Regions from separate parts of the Arthrobacter sp. NQ4 genome, predicted to be linked through region 3. Evidence: riboswitches for the same ligand, from Rfam matches in the RefSeq annotation. Region 3 holds a riboswitch; each other region holds the start of a gene.

Region 1 (5,025 bases), on a different contig from region 3:
TGATGGTGGGCATCATGCGGCTGTTCAGTTTTGTGCGCCTCTGCATCACTGCCCGGTGGCGCCTCCGGATCGCTGTGGGGTTCTGCTGTCATTCGCCGGGAGTCCCGGCGGCTTCAGCGTCGTAGTCTTCGGCCAGGGAACGGGCAACGGCCAGCGCCGCGTCCATCGATGCCGCGTCCATTTCCCTGCCGGGAGCAGCCGCCAGTCCCGCGGCGAAGCCTGCGATGAAGGTGGTCAGCGGCGCGGCCGGCCTGACAACCGCATGGGCAGCGACGCCGGCCAGCGCCAGCACGGCGTTGACATCCACCTGGACATCTTCAAGCTTGTAGGCCTGGAGAAGCGCCCTGCACCACTCTTCCAGCGTCTCGTCCTGGCTTTTCACGACTTGCCTCCCACGTTAGCTCCGCCCATGAACCGGTCCTGGCCCGCGCGCTGGTTCCCGGCGGAAATCCCCAGCGCGGCAGCATCGTCCCAGGTATCCACATCGGATGTGGACCCGGCGGGGACCGTGACAAGCTGCACGTCCAGACTAGCAAGGAGCGCCCGCACAGATCCGTTGACCAGGGCGTTGCGGGCTGCCAGGTCCGCGCAGGCTTTTGTTAACCCAGCCATGCTGTAAAAACCTGCCAGGGGCTGGGCCCTGCCATCCCCGGAACAAGCCATCACGCCGCCCCCACCGTCCGCCACATCGGTGCGCGCCAGGGCATCCTTCAGCACAGCCACCGCCTGGGAGGCCAGCGGCATGTCGCACGCCAGCACCAGGCAGTAGGGCGCCCCTTCGCCTCCCTTGGCCAGCGCGGCCAGGCCTGCGGCTATTGCGGCAGCAGGCCCGGCGAACCGCGGCTCCTCGCGGCACATCAGCAGGGTGGACGGCCGGGTGGACGGGGCCGGCAGACCCGCGGCCCCGGACTCCCCCGGCAGGGATCCCGCATCACCGACCACCACGGTGTGGCGGGCGCCGGCTGCCGCGGCCACGGCACGCTCGAGGAGGGTCTGGCCCCGGTAGACCAGGGACTGCTTGGGTACCCCGCCCAGCCGGGATGACCGTCCCCCGGCGAGGATCAGGGCGTCGAAAACCAACATGCTCTTTTGCACTCCCCCAGCCTAGCGATCAGCTGGGCTGCCGGGCAGCGCGAGGGCGTCAGGCGGCGCGCTCCGGGAGCAGGAACGGATCCCACGCCGGCGTCGGCTTCTCCAGTTCCTTGATCTGCCAGATCGTTCCGTGCGGCGGCTCGGGCACGAACCGAAGGGTCCAGCCCATTTCCGCGGGAGTGTGGTCGCCCTTGACGTTGTTGCACCGCAGGCAGGCGGCCACAAGGTTCTCCCATGAATCGGCACCGCCCCGGGACTTCGGGTGAACGTGGTCGATTGTGTGCGCCGCCTTGCCGCAGTAGGCACATTTATGTCCGTCGCGCCGGAGCACACCCCTGCGGCTGACTGCCGTCGAGTGGTTGTACCGGGGCCGGATGTAGCGGTTGAGGAGGATCACGGAAGGGCGGCCCAGGACGTCGGTGGGCCCTACCACCGGGTCATCCCCTTCGGCCACCACGCTTGCCTTGCCCGTGAGCACAAGCACCAGCGCCCGGCGGAAAGTGATAACCGCCAGCGGTTCATATCCAGCATTCAGAACGAGAGTGCGCATGCACTTACCTCTTCACGGCCGCACCCGTCAGGGGCACGAGGGCCGGCTGCCCCCGGCATGTCCGGGCTATGGATCGACATCACAAGAGTAAACAAAGAAATGCAGAATCAGGTAATCGCCGCCCCGGAGCCTAATCGGGTCCGAAGACGGGAAAGGCAAGGGCTCCACTTGAGAAGCCCGCTAAAGCGCAAGGGACCCCCGCCTGGTGGCGGGGGTCCCTTGCCCAATTCGCGGCCTGCGCTGGATCAGGCCGCCACTGGAATGCTTAGTTGACGCGGATGAAGACGGGGCCGGAACCCACGTTCGCGCTGAAGACCACGGTCTGGTTTCCGTTGTAGCCACCGTGGACGGCCATGCCGTTGCCGGCGTACACAGCGATGTGGGCCATGCCCGAGCCGCCGTTGGCGTAGTAGATAAGGTCGCCCGGCTGCGCTTCGGCTGCACTCACGGTGCGGCCCAGGGACAGGTAACCGGCCGGCCAGTCGTGGAAGTGGATGCCCACGGCGGCCAGGGAGTTGGTCACCAGCATGGTGCAGTCCTGCATGACACCGAGCTGCGCGTAGGCTGCGGACAGGATGGCAGCACCCTTGCCGCTGGCCGAAGCCTGGGCTGCAGGGGCGGCCGGAGCGGCAGCCGTGGCAACCTTGGCGGTGACCTTGGGAGCAGCCGGCTGGGCGGCAGGTGCAGCTTCCTGTACCTGAACCTCGGGCTCAGGCTCGGCGACGGGAGCCGGCGTGGTGGTAACGGCAGGCTTCTCGTAGCTGATGGCAATGGTGGAAGCCGCGGAGATCGGGGCGTCGACGACGGATTCAACTTCCATCTGGGATGCGGGAGCGGAATCGCGCTTGACGTTGGTGTCGGCAGCGTTGGCCGCAATGCCGCTGGTCAGGACCAGGCCGGAAGCAGCAGCGATGACAGCAGCCTGGCGGCCCATGCCACCGGCGTTGTCGCTGACAGCTTTGGCAATGACAGAGATCGAGTTGGTTTTGGTGACCTCGGCGCGGTGCCGTGCGGTAGCACGAGTCGTCATCAGTTCTCTCTTTCGTTTTTCCTTCGAACCGCGTGTAAGCAGGCAAAGGGAAGCTGGATGCGCCGGCATCTTGGGGGTACGCCGGCGCATCCCGAACGGGGATGTGGTTTCTAGCGAAAAAGCTTTGGGCAAAGAAATAGCCCTTGGAGCGTGAAGCCCAAGAACTACTTGTTGAGGTGGTAGTACGACGAGGTACCGGTGGCTGCAGGCGAGTGGAGCAGCGTGCCCTGGGAAGGGTTGAGTGCGCTGACCATCATGCCGTTGCCGACGTAGATGCCCACGTGCGCGCCGCCGTTCTGGACCACAAGGTCGCCCGGCTGCGGGGTGGAGGTGGGGGTCATGATGTTCCACGCGTTGGTGCGGGGGATGCTGATGCCGGCCTGGGCGTAGACCCACTGGACGAACCCGGAGCAGTCCCAGCCGGTAACGGGGCTGGTGCCGCCCCAGACGTAGGAGTGGCCGATGCCGGTGTAGGCGATTGCTGCAATACCGGAGGTTGCGGCGGAGACAGTCTCGGCAGCCTTGGCGGCAGGGGCCGCGTCCTGGCCTGCGGTGGCAGCGGCGTCGCGCACGGCCGGGGCGGTGGACTGGGGACGCACCGCTTCCACCTTCGGAGCTGCGGTGGTCTTGACGGCGGGACGCTCGAAGGAAACCGTAGCCGTGGGGGCGGCGGTGACGGCGAGGGCCATCTGGGCCGAACCGGACTCGGTGGATGCGGAGACACCGGCGGTGGTGTCAGCTGCGGTGGCGGGCAGGCCCATGCTCAGGATAAGGCCCGATGCGGCTGCCACAACGGCAGCCTGGCGGCCTACGGTCCCGGCATTTGCACTGACGGCCTTGGACACGGCGTCCAGGGGGTTGGTGCGAACCGTTTGCGCACGGTGGCGCGCAGAATGATGGCGTGAAGACACGAAGGTAGCCTCTCCCAATGCCTGCGAGGTGAGCTGTCGGATTCGGATGGGAGTCACCCGGCCACTCTGCTTCCTGGGAAGCTCATGACTTAACCCCAAGGCCTTCAGGAAATGAAGGCCAAAATTGGTTCCCCCGCCCCTGCCAGACGATGAAATGCGAACGGACCTTGAGCGGTGGCAGAGTTAGGCAATCCACTCAAGAGCGTCAACTTCGGAAAAGTTGACGCGAGTTAGACGGTACAGCAGTTTTGTTTCAATGTCACATTCAGGTCACGGCAGGTCGCTGCGATCTGAGAGTGCACACTCATTCGGTTACAGCCAGCCCATGGGATCGACCACTTCGCCGTTGACCTGGACCTCAAAGTGCAGGTGGCAGCCGGTGGATGCGCCCGTGGTGCCGCTGAGCGCCACGACCTCGCCGCGGGAGACGGTCTGTCCCACCTTGACGTTGAACGACGACAGGTGGTTGTAGGTGGTCTCCAGCCCGTTGCCGTGGTCGATGACCACCCGGTTCCCACCGCCGTACTGGTGCCAGCCTGCGAAGGTCACGGTGCCGGTCGCGGCCGCCAGGACGGACGTTCCGCACTGCGCCACGAAGTCCTGGCCGCGGTGGAAGTCTCCGGAGCCGCCGGTGATGGGGCTCACCCGGTAGCCAAAGGGCGACGCGGTGGTGAGGGATGCCAGCGGTGCGGCCAGGGTGCCGGCCGAGGCTGCCCGGGTGACGGAGCCGGCGGACTGGGCGCTCAGGAGCTGCTTCAGCTTCCCGTCGGGGTCGGCCTGGGTCACCACTGCCGAACGGCTGAAGTCGATCTGGGCGCCAATATCAGCGGAAATCTGGGGCTGCGGACTGACGGCGGAGGCTGCCAGTGGCGCGTTGCCGGCGGCATCGGTGGCCATGACGGGGCTGGTGGCGGGCACCGTGACCGTCAGCACCAGGCCGGTGGCGGCCAGGGCGATTCCGGCTTTCTGGCCAATGCCGCTGGCGGCGGCAAACTCCGTCACCTGCCGGAACGGACCCCGGCGGCGGCGCGCGTCACGATGCAGATCGCGGGGGCGCTCCGCTGCGACATCTTCGACAACCCGGGGTGCCGAAGGGGGGCCTGCCGCGCGGCGGCGGCCCCGGGAGGTCTGCATGGTCAAGAAGGGTTCCTCTCTGGAAAAGCCTGCGGAGTTAGCTGTCGGATTCGGGTCAGAGAGATCAAAGACCCGGCCCGTCATGGGCAAGCTTCTGCACAGGGGTATTCCCGGAAGAATCCTTCACTGGAGAGGCTTGCTGCTGACGGACTTCACCCCAAGGCAGTCCCCCGCTGCCAATTGTGGTTCCCCCGCCTCTGCCAGTAACGACTCATGCACCCGATCCGCTGGCAGAGCTCGGCTCCGGATCGGGTAACGCTTAAGTATCAACGATTGGTTCCACTATAGGGCCTTAAGACCCTAGGTAA
Region 2 (5,025 bases), on a different contig from region 3:
GCCCGGCAGCCGGAGCCGGGATCCCCTGGGCCGCCGGCGGAACCTCGAACTGGCAGCGGTGCTGGCGGGCACGGCGGCGCTGTACTTATGGAATCTCGGGGCGTCCGGCTGGGCCAACGCCTTCTACTCCGCCGCGGCCCAGGCGGGTTCGCAGGACTGGACGGCCTGGTTCTTCGGTTCCTCGGACGCCGCCAACTCCATCACGGTGGACAAGCCGCCGGCCTCCCTGTGGGTCATGGGGTTGTCGGTCCGGCTGTTTGGGCTGAACCCGTGGAGCATCCTGGTTCCGCAGGCGCTGATGGGCGTAGCGGCCGCCTGGCTGCTCTACCTGTCCGTGCGCCGGACCGCGGTGCATGCCACCGGAGATGCCACCACTGCCCACCGGGCGGGCTTGCTGGGAGCCGCGGTGTTGGCCCTCACCCCGGTTGCCACGCTGATGTTCCGGTTCAACAACCCGGATGCCTTGCTGGTGCTGCTCATGACGGCGGCCGCGTACGCGGTCCTCCGCGCGGTCCAGGAGGACCGGTTGCGCTGGTTCCTGCTGGCCGGGGTGTTCCTGGGCTTTGGGTTCCTGGCCAAGCAACTGCAGGTCCTGCTGGTGGTTCCCGGTTTTGCCGTGGCCTACGCGGTTGCGGGGCCGGGCAGGCTGGGCCGGCGCCTGCTGCGGCTGGCCGCGGCCGGGGCGGCGATGGTGGTTTCCGCGGGCTGGTGGCTCGTGGCCGTGCAGCTGACGCCGGCCGGCATGCGGCCCTACATCGGCGGTTCGCAGGACAACTCCATCCTGGAGCTGACCCTCGGCTACAACGGACTGGGCAGGCTGACGGGCGACGAAACGGGCAGCGTGGGCGGCGGCAACGGCTGGGGCGTTCCGGGCCTGTTCCGGATGTTCAACAACGAGTTCGGTGGCCAGATCGCCTGGCTGCTGCCTTCCGCCCTGATCCTTGCGGCCGGCCTGCTGTGGGTCGGCCGGCGGGCACCGCGGACGGATCCGGTGCGCGCGTCCGTGCTGGTCTGGGGCTCCTGGGTGCTGGTGACCGGCCTGGTGTTCAGCTTCATGGCGGGCATCATCCACCCCTACTACGCCGTGGCGCTGGCGCCGGGCATCGCCGGGCTGACCGGCCTGGGCGCAGTCCTGCTGTGGCAGCACAGGCAGCAGGCGGCCGCCGCAATCGTGCTCGGGGCCGCAGTGGCCGCGGCAGCCCTGACGGCATTCTCCCTGCTGGGCACCACCTCGGCCTACGGTCCGTGGCTGCGCTGGGTGGTCCTTGCAGGCGGGCTGGCCGGGGCAGCAGGAGCGGGCTTCAGCAAGTTCCTGGGCATGCGTTCGGTGCAGCGGGCGACGGCGGCCCTGGCCATCACGGCGTCGCTCGCCGGACCGCTGGCCTACTCCATCTCCACGGCGTCCACAGCGCACAGCGGGGCAATCGTCAGTGCCGGCCCCACGGCCGGCTTCGGCGCTGGGCCGGGCGGTGCTCCCGCCGGCGTCCGGAACAGCCGGAACGGGTCCGGCCCGAACAGCACCGGCGGTTCAAGTATTGCGGGACAGGGGAACACCAACCAGGGCAGTGCGGGGCAGGGCTTCCGGCAGCCAAACGCCCAGGGCGGCGCGGGCTTCGCGGGTGGCCGCGGGGGTGGCGTGGGTGGCCTCCTGGGTGCCCCCACGCCGTCGGCTGACCTGGTCGCCGCGCTCAAGAGCAGCGCCTCAAGCTACACGTGGGCCGCGGCCGTGGTGGGCTCCAACAACGCCGCAGGTTACCAACTGGCAACGGAGCTGCCGGTCATGGCGGTGGGCGGCTTCAACGGCACCGACCCCTCCCCCACGTTGGCGCAGTTCCAGGACCTGGTAGCCCGGGGAGAGATCCATTACTTTATCGGTGGCGGAGCCATGCGCTCCACCACCGGTTCGGACGCTGCCACCCGGATCGCGGAGTGGGTGGCAGCCAATTTCACGTCGCAGATCATGGGCGGCACTACGGTCTACGAACTGACCGGCCACTAGCGGAGGACGCCCCGGGGACCCGGCCTTGGGCTGCATGATGCTCTGGCACGCGAGTGCCCGGGGTGAATGGTGCCCGGGGGCCCGGCAGTCCATTACGGGGATACTCCCGGCGCAGTCAGACAACCCGACGCGCTGCCGGCCGTGACTTCCGTTACCTAAATGTGACTTTCATTTAATCTTCCTGTACCGTCGATTGGGTGCGGTCCCCGTTCGGGCCGCATATCCCGGGTTGACGCCAAGCTCTGCCGCTTCCCCGGATTTCCGATTGAGCAACGGCAGAGGCGGGGGACCCACCGTCCCGGGCAATGATTGCCCTTGGGGTTAAGCCAGTACGTGATTTTTCCGTACGGCCGGATGCCCTCATCCGAACCCGACAGCTAACTCCGCAGGTGTGAGAGGCGATCAATCATGTCCAAAAACACGGCAGAAGCACGCCTGCATGCCAAGGCTAAACATAAGGCCACGCAGCAGGCAAAGAAAACCACCCTCGGCCGCAGGGCCGGAATCCTCGCAGTATCCTGCGCGGTGCTGGTTGGGGTCGGCGCAGCCGGCCAGGCCACCAGCAGCATGGCCCCGGTGTCATCGACCCAGGCAACCCAGGCAGCGTCCGATGCCCAGATGAGCATCGAGAAGAGCGAGATCCGCTCCAACCCGGTGGAGAGCCCCGCTCCCGCCGCAATCGCAGTGGCGCCCCAGGCGGCGGAGCCCGCTCCCGCGGCCCCGGCACCCGCCGCCCCCGCGCCGGCCGCGCCAGCGCCTGCACCGGCACCTGCACCCGAGCCCGCCCCGGCTCCTGAGCCGGCACCCGCCGTCGCGGTCAACGACCCCGCTGGCGCCCAGGCCTACGCCGCCAGCCAGCTGGCCACATTCGGCTGGGGACCGGACCAGATGCAGTGCCTGCAGACCCTGTGGACCAAGGAATCCGACTGGACCACCACGGCCACCAATCCCAGCAGCGGGGCGTACGGAATCGTCCAATCCCTCCCGGCCGAGAAGATGGCCAGCTCCGGCGCGGACTACCTCACCAACTACCGCACCCAGATCAACTGGGGCCTGGATTACATCAAGAAGAGCTATGCCTCCCCGTGCGGTGCGCTCAACTTCCACCTGGCGCACAACTGGTACTAGGCACCGCTCCCCTGCGGCTGCGCGTCGAAGGACCACCCTCCGCGGAGCCTGCCCTGCATTGACCGCGGCCGACGGCGCGTCCCTGCTCTCCGCCGTCGTACGCCTTGGGCAGGGGCACAACAGAGCATTGCAGCATCACCACTGCCCGCATCCAAACGGATGCGGGCAGTGGTGTTTTAACCCCAGGCTGTCTTAACCCCGGGTTGAGCTGCAGTGCCCTATGGTGCGGACGTTAGGGTCGCGGTGGTTGGGGTTGCGGAGCCTGTGATTGCGGTGCTTTCGGTTGCGTCCGGCCCGGCGTTCCGCCACGGGATGTACTGGACGGACCACTTGTTGCCGTCCGGATCGGCGAAGTACACGAAGTGGCCCCACGGCAGCACTTCGATATCACTGACGTCCACACCGTTGTTCTTCAGGTGGTCGTGTGCGGCCTGGATGTCGTCCACCACCAGCTGCAGGTTTGACCCCGTGCCCGGAGTTGCGTCCACCAGCCCCTCCCCCAAACAGATGGAGCAGGCGGATCCGGGCGGCGTCAGCTGCACAAAGCGGATGTCGTCCGAAGGCCGCTCGTCATAGTCGGCGTTGAAGCCCACCCTGTTGACGTAGAAATCCTTGGCGCGGTCGACGTCGGACACGGGGACAAAGACAAGTTCGAGTTTCCAGTCCATCCGCACAGGCTAGCGGCGGTGATCCTGCCGGAAAAGGGGGAAGGCTACCCTGCGATGCCGTACAGGCGGTCGCCGGCATCGCCCAGGCCGGGAACGATGTAGGACTTCTCGTTGAGCTTCTCGTCGATGGAGGCCAGGACGATGTGCACGTTCGCGTCGCCCAGTTCCTCCTCCAGCTTGGCCAGGCCCTCCGGGGCCGCCAGCAGGCAGATGCAGGTGACGTCGGACGCGCCCCGCTTGAAGAGGAACTTGATGGCCTCGCGCAGAGTGCCGCCGGTGGCCAGCATGGGGTCCAGGACGAATACCTGGCGGCCGGTCAGGTCCTCCGGCAGGCGCTCCGCGTAGGTGATGATGTCCAGCGTCTCCTCGTCCCGGGCCATGCCCAGGAAGCCAACCTCGGCGGTGGGGACCAGCTTGGTCATGCCCTCCAGCATGCCCAGGCCTGCGCGCAGGATGGGGACTACCAGCGGGGTGGGCTTGGTGAACGCCGTGCCAATGGTGGTGCTGACGGGGGTTTCGATGGTGACGGGCTCCGTGCGGACCTCCCGCGTGGCTTCGTAGGCCAGCAGGGTCACCAGCTCTTCCGTCAGCTGGCGGAAGACCGGCGACGGCGTGTTCTTGTCCCGCAGGACGGTGAGCTTGTGGGCGACCAGGGGGTGGTCAACAACGAGAGTACGCATCCCCCAAAACTATCATCCGGCGGTGTCCTTGTTGTGGCTGCCGTGGGCATGCTCGTTGCCGTCCCCGCCGTGGTGGTGCACTTCCTCTGCCACCACGTCACGGACGATCGGACGGTCGAACGACGGAGCCGCACCGGCGTGCTCCCGCCTGCGGACCAGGTGGAACAGCCTGTGGGCCAGGATCACCACGCCCACCCAGGTGAGGCCCAGCAGCCACCCTGCCATGACGTCCGTCAGCCAGTGGTGGCCTAGGAAGACGCGGCTGAGCCCCATGGCGATGATGAAGAGCGCGCCGGCCGTGATGGCGGTGACGCGCACCAGCATGGTGTTGAACTGGAGGCAGATGAGGTACACCACCAGGCTGATCACCACGGTGGTATTCAGGGTGTGGCCGCTGGGGAAGGAGGGTGAATCCTCGTAGGGGGGCACCGCGTCCGCATGGTCCGGGCGGGTGCGGCCCACCAGTTTCTTGCCAAAGGTGGTGGCCATAATGGAGACCCCCGCCGCACCGCCGATCAGGACGAGCGGGCGCCAGTTCCGGCTGAGGAAC
Region 3 (5,025 bases):
TCAGGGGCGGCGCGGCGAAAGCCAGCCTCCCGCCGTCGCGCTTGATCCGGACAAGCCCCGCCGCGCATTCCTGCACCACGCAGCCGTCGGACTTCGGCACCCCTCCGCTTTCCAGCCAGGTATGGGCAGAGCCCAGAGTCGGGTGGCCCGCAAACGGGAACTCCTCGCTCCCGGTGAAAATCCTGACCCGGTAATCGGCGCGGGGATCCCGGGGAGGCAACAGGAAGGTGGTTTCCGAGAGGTTGGTCCAGTTGGCGAAGTGCTGCATGGTCGCCGCGTCCAGGCCTTTGGCATCAAGCACGACGGCGAGCGGATTGCCACGGTAGGCCAGGCCGGCGAAAACATCCACTTGGTGGAAGGGGCGGGGGCGGGGGTTCGGGTTCACCGGAGCAGGCTACCACCGCACAAACGAAAGACCCCCGCCGCCGGAGTCCGGCGACGGGGGTCGTGACGTGGAGTGGGGAAATTACTTTCCTGCCACCACGTCCAGTTCGATCACAGCGGCAACGTCAGCGTGGAGGCGGACGTTGGCCTGGTAGGAACCGACCGACTTGATGTGTGCGGGCAGTTCAACCTTGCGCTTGTCGATCTTGCCAAGGCCAGCGGCCTCAACAGCGTCGGCGACGTCGCCCTGCTTAACGGTGCCGAACAGGCGGCCGGACTCGCCGGCCTTGACGACGAGCTTGACCGGCTTGGCGGACAGTGCAGCGGCCTGCTTCTGAGCATCTTCCAGGGAAGCGTGCTCGCGGGCGGCGCGGGCAGCCTTGATGGACTCAACCTGCTTCTCGCCACCCTTCGACCAGGTCAGGGCGAAGTTGCGGGGCAGCAGGTAGTTACGTGCGTAACCGTCCTTGACCTCGACAACATCGCCGGCAGCACCGAGACCGGTGACTTCGTGGGTCAGAATGAGCTTTGCCATGTTAGTTAATCCCTTCCTTAGCCGCGGCCAGCGCCGGAGTAAGGCAGCAGAGCAACTTCGCGGGCGTTCTTGATTGCCTGGGCGATCTTGCGCTGTTCCTGCACCGTGACGCCAGTGACGCGACGGGCGCGGATCTTTCCGCGGTCGGAGATGAACTTGCGCAGCAATGCTACGTCCTTGTAGTCGATGACAGTGATGTCAGCGGCCTTCAAGGGGTTGGACTTTGGTTTGGGCTTACGGAGTTCAGCCTTAGCCATCGTGGAGCTCCTATTCTAGGGAGCCCGTGGATATTGATCCACGGGATGGTGGTGGTCCGACGGCGGCAGTGCCTTGGGTGCGTGGCGCACCCGGGCAGTCCCGGCGCCGGGCCGTTATTTGGGTTTTAGAAGGGAGGTTCGGAATCGGGGCCGTTGCCCCAGCCGCCTGCGTTGGAGACACCGGGCGTAGCCCAGGGATCGTCCTGTGCAGCCTGCTGGTTGCCGCCGCCCCAACCTCCACCGGAGTTGCCGCCCTGGTTTCCACCAGAGTTGCCTCCTCCGAAGCCACCGCCGCTGTTGCCGCCGCCGAAGCCGCCGCCACCCTGTCCGCCGGAGCGCTGGGTGCGGTTGACCTTGGCATTGGCGTAGCGCAGGCTGGGGCCGATTTCGTCGACCTCAAGCTCGATAACGGTGCGCTTTTCGCCTTCTTTTGTTTCGTAGGAACGGCTCTTCAGGCGGCCGGTCACGATGACGCGCATGCCCTTGGTCAGGGATTCGGCGACGTTCTCGGCTGCTTCACGCCATACGGCAGCGCGGAGGAACAGGGTTTCCCCGTCCTTCCACTCGTTGGACTGGCGATCAAAGGTGCGGGGGGTGGAAGCGATGGTGAAGTTCGCTACTGCCGAACCGGACGGTGTGAACCGCAATTCCGGGTCATTGGTGAGGTTACCGATGACCGTAATGGTGGTCTCGCCTGCCATCTACTGCCTCCTTGTTCGATCCTGGGTGAAGAGTGCGTTTCCTGCGGGGTAAAGAATGAAGACGGTGCTGAATTACTCAGCAACAACCTTCTGCTCTTCGGGGCGGGTGATCTTGGTGCGCATGATGGTCTCGTTAAGAGACAGCTGGCGGTCAAGTTCCTTGGCGGTCTCCGGCTTGGCGGTGAAGTTCACCACGGCGTAGATACCTTCGGACTTCTTCTTGATGTCGTAAGCCAGACGGCGACGGCCCCAGATGTCAACCTTTTCGATGGTTCCACCATCGTTGGTGATGACGTTCAGGAACTTCTGAAGCGACGGCTCAACGGTACGCTCTTCGACCTCGGGGTCGATGATTACCATCAATTCGTAAGGACGCATATGTGAACCCACCTCCTTTGGGCTAAGCGGTTACGGCATTTCCGTAACAGGAGGTTCATTTGCGATTCCATGCAATGCCTTGCCGCCGGAACGGAGGCAGGACGCAGCACAGACTTCAATATCTTAGTGCATTTGGACCCGATAGGCGATTCGCGCTTGACCCAAGGCTAGCCCCGGTGGAGGTGGGCAGCAGCCGCAGGTTCAGCCATGTGGAAAACCCTGCCGTCACTGGCGCCCATACCAATGCACTTTTACCGACAGGGGAGCGCCACGCCAACGCAGGTGAGGTCCGTTACCTAATTGTGATTCGCAGACCCTTTTCGTGTACGGTCGTCCGGGGGCCGCCCCCAGCCGGCTCCAGTCCCGGATGCCGCCCAACTCTGCCGCGTCCGTGATTATCACCAGATTCCAGGCAGAGGCGGGGGACCCAAGCGTCCCGGGCACGGCAACGCGCCTGCCCTTGGGGTGAAGCCGCAGCACGCGGCCGAATGCCCTCATTCGAACCCGACAGCTAACTCCGCAGGCGACGAGAGGTAGCATCCCCATGCCCGCACCCCGCAAAGGCAGCGCCAAACGAGCGCACCGTTATCAAAATGAGACAGATCACACCTGGACATCCCCGGCCTTCAAGTCCGGTGCTCCGGCCCGGGCGCTCCGCGGCTGGCCCCTTGCCGCCGGTCTTGCCGCAGCACTCCTCGGAGCAGGTTCCCTTGGCCTGGGCCTGACCCACGGTGACGGAACCGCTGACGTGGCGCGGGTGGCGAGTGCAGGGGATGCCGGCAGCGCCGCACCCACCCAAACTCCGGACATTCCGGTCCCCGCTCCAACGCCAGTCCCGGCAGTCGAGGCCGCTCCTGCCGCCGCTCCTTCGCCGGCAGAGGCACCGGCACCTGCCCCCGCAGCAGTACCGGCACCCGCTGCCCCTGCCCCTCCCTCCGAAGCACCCATCGCTGTGGCGCCCGCGGCGGCACAGCTGGCCAGCACCGGGACGCCTGCGCCCGCCGGGGTCCCGGGGAACTGGACCATGACCTTCGCCGACGAGTTCAACGGGGCCGGACTGGACACCGCGAAGTGGTCCGGCTGCTGGTTCTCCCCCGGTTGCGGAACCATGAACAAGGTCTCCACCAGCCCGGCGAACGTCTCCGTGGCCAACGGAAACCTGGCCCTGGGGCTCAGCTCATCCACCTCCGGCGGACTGGTATCCACCAACCCGAAGGGCGGGGCGGGGACCGGCTTCCAGTTCACCACCGGCTACGTCGAGGCCAGGATCAAGTTCCCTGGCAACGCCAACGGCCTCTACAACTGGCCTGCCTTCTGGACCACCGGACAGTCGTGGCCGGCCACCGGCGAAAATGACATCGCCGAGGTCCTGCAGGCCAAGATGACCGTGAACTACCACTCCGGTTCCGGCTCCCACAACCAGGGCGGCGTGGGCGGCAACTGGGCCAACGAGTACCACACCTTTGGCCTGCACCGGATGGCAAACTCCTCTGACGTGTACTTCGACGGCGTCAAGGTCAAGTCCTACCCCACCGACGACGGAAATGCCCCGCAGTACATCGTGCTGAATGTCGGCGCCTCCTCCACGAACCCGGCCTACGGCGCGCCGTCCCAGATGATGGTGGACTACGTGCGCGCCTGGCAGTAGCAGGCCACGCACCCAGGTGAAAGGGCGACGGCGGGACCTCCCGCCGTCGCCCTTTTTCGGCTTCCCTCAAGGTTGCCTAAAGCAACCCTCCGGGGACGGTGTGATCCAGTACACTCTTGCAATGAAGCTCCTGTACGTGACGGAAAGCGTGCCCAACCGGGATCCGGAACTGGGGGATGGAAGCTCGATGATCCCGTACGAAGTGATCCTGCACCTCGCCCCTGCCGTTGCCGTCACGCTGCTGACTTTCTCGGGTCCTGTTCCGGTTCCGGCAGACATCAGGAACCGCTGCGATACCGTGTACGAACTGGCCCCGCGCGAGGAACTTTCGGCCTTTGCCCGCTCCATGGGCGGGCTCACCGGATTAGGAAAACATCGGCGGTCCACCCCCTCCGCCCGCGCCGCCGCGGCCCGGTTGTCCGCAAGCCGGGACGCCACCCTGATCCATGGCCCCCATGCCCTCTTCCTGTCCCACTGCGTCACCGGTCCCCTGGTGCTGCAGACAGTGGACCCTTGGTCCATCCGGGCCGGCATGGACACCGCCATCGCCCGTACCTTCCGACCCGCCTACCGGCTGCGCGAACAATTGGCAGCCCGAGCTGAACGTCAGCTGCCGCCCCGGGCCAGGCTCCTGACCGTCGGAGCCCAGGACGCAGCGGCCTGGTCCGCCACGCTGGGCAGGCCGGTCACGAGCATCCCCAACGGCACGGCGGTGGCCACCGGTCCCCGCCGGGAGCGGCAAGCCCCCGTGGTGTGCTTCGCAGGCAGCCTGAACTACGCGCCGAACGTGGACAGCGCCACGGTACTGGTCAACAGGATCGCGCCGCTCGTGTGGCGGGAGGTCCCGGACGCCCGCTTCGTCATCGCAGGGCGGCGCCCCACACCGGCGGTTCAGGCGCTGGCCGGACCCCGGGTGGATATCCTGGCCAACGTGCCTTCCATCCTGGATGTGTTCCAGGGCGCGGATGTGGCGGTTTTCCCGGACGAACACGGCGTGGGTATCCGGAACTCCGTCCTGGAGGCCCTCGCCGCGGGGCTGCCCGTGGTGGCCACGCCGGTGGCCGCGAGGGAACTTCCCGCACATCCGCTGCTGGCCGTTCGGGACAGCCAGGACACCCTTGT

Evidence for each region. Region 3 has a riboswitch for cyclic di-AMP ahead of PUN51_RS15905 (glycoside hydrolase family 16 protein). Riboswitches for the same ligand answer to the same signal wherever they lie in the genome.
Region 1: it holds a riboswitch for cyclic di-AMP, as region 3 does, so the genes downstream of both, PUN51_RS16785 (C40 family peptidase) here and PUN51_RS15905 (glycoside hydrolase family 16 protein) in region 3, are expected to answer to the same signal.
Region 2: it holds a riboswitch for cyclic di-AMP, as region 3 does, so the genes downstream of both, PUN51_RS10785 (hypothetical protein) here and PUN51_RS15905 (glycoside hydrolase family 16 protein) in region 3, are expected to answer to the same signal.

What each region holds. Positions count from the first base shown of each region.
Region 1 covers NZ_JARETC010000011.1:85,445-90,469, forward strand. The annotation lists gene PUN51_RS16760 (molybdopterin molybdotransferase MoeA) at 1-92, opposite strand, end outside; gene PUN51_RS16765 (DUF6457 domain-containing protein) at 89-382, opposite strand; gene mobA (molybdenum cofactor guanylyltransferase) at 379-1,095, opposite strand; gene PUN51_RS16775 (HNH endonuclease) at 1,142-1,642, opposite strand; gene PUN51_RS16780 (NlpC/P60 family protein) at 1,908-2,672, opposite strand; gene PUN51_RS16785 (C40 family peptidase) at 2,837-3,517, opposite strand; cyclic di-AMP (ydaO/yuaA leader) riboswitch at 3,588-3,767, opposite strand; gene PUN51_RS16790 (M23 family metallopeptidase) at 3,896-4,717, opposite strand; cyclic di-AMP (ydaO/yuaA leader) riboswitch at 4,728-4,939, opposite strand.
Region 2 covers NZ_JARETC010000005.1:83,900-88,924, forward strand. The annotation lists gene PUN51_RS10780 (ArnT family glycosyltransferase) at 1-1,999, shown strand, start outside; cyclic di-AMP (ydaO/yuaA leader) riboswitch at 2,241-2,402, shown strand; gene PUN51_RS10785 (hypothetical protein) at 2,408-3,127, shown strand; gene PUN51_RS10790 (glyoxalase superfamily protein) at 3,346-3,795, opposite strand; gene upp (uracil phosphoribosyltransferase) at 3,840-4,475, opposite strand; gene PUN51_RS10800 (phosphatase PAP2 family protein) at 4,488-5,025, opposite strand, start outside.
Region 3 covers NZ_JARETC010000010.1:48,389-53,413, forward strand. The annotation lists gene PUN51_RS15880 (PhzF family phenazine biosynthesis protein) at 1-385, opposite strand, end outside; gene rplI (50S ribosomal protein L9) at 467-919, opposite strand; gene rpsR (30S ribosomal protein S18) at 937-1,176, opposite strand; gene PUN51_RS15895 (single-stranded DNA-binding protein) at 1,302-1,877, opposite strand; gene rpsF (30S ribosomal protein S6) at 1,950-2,255, opposite strand; cyclic di-AMP (ydaO/yuaA leader) riboswitch at 2,645-2,796, shown strand; gene PUN51_RS15905 (glycoside hydrolase family 16 protein) at 2,800-3,903, shown strand; gene PUN51_RS15910 (glycosyltransferase) at 4,025-5,025, shown strand, end outside.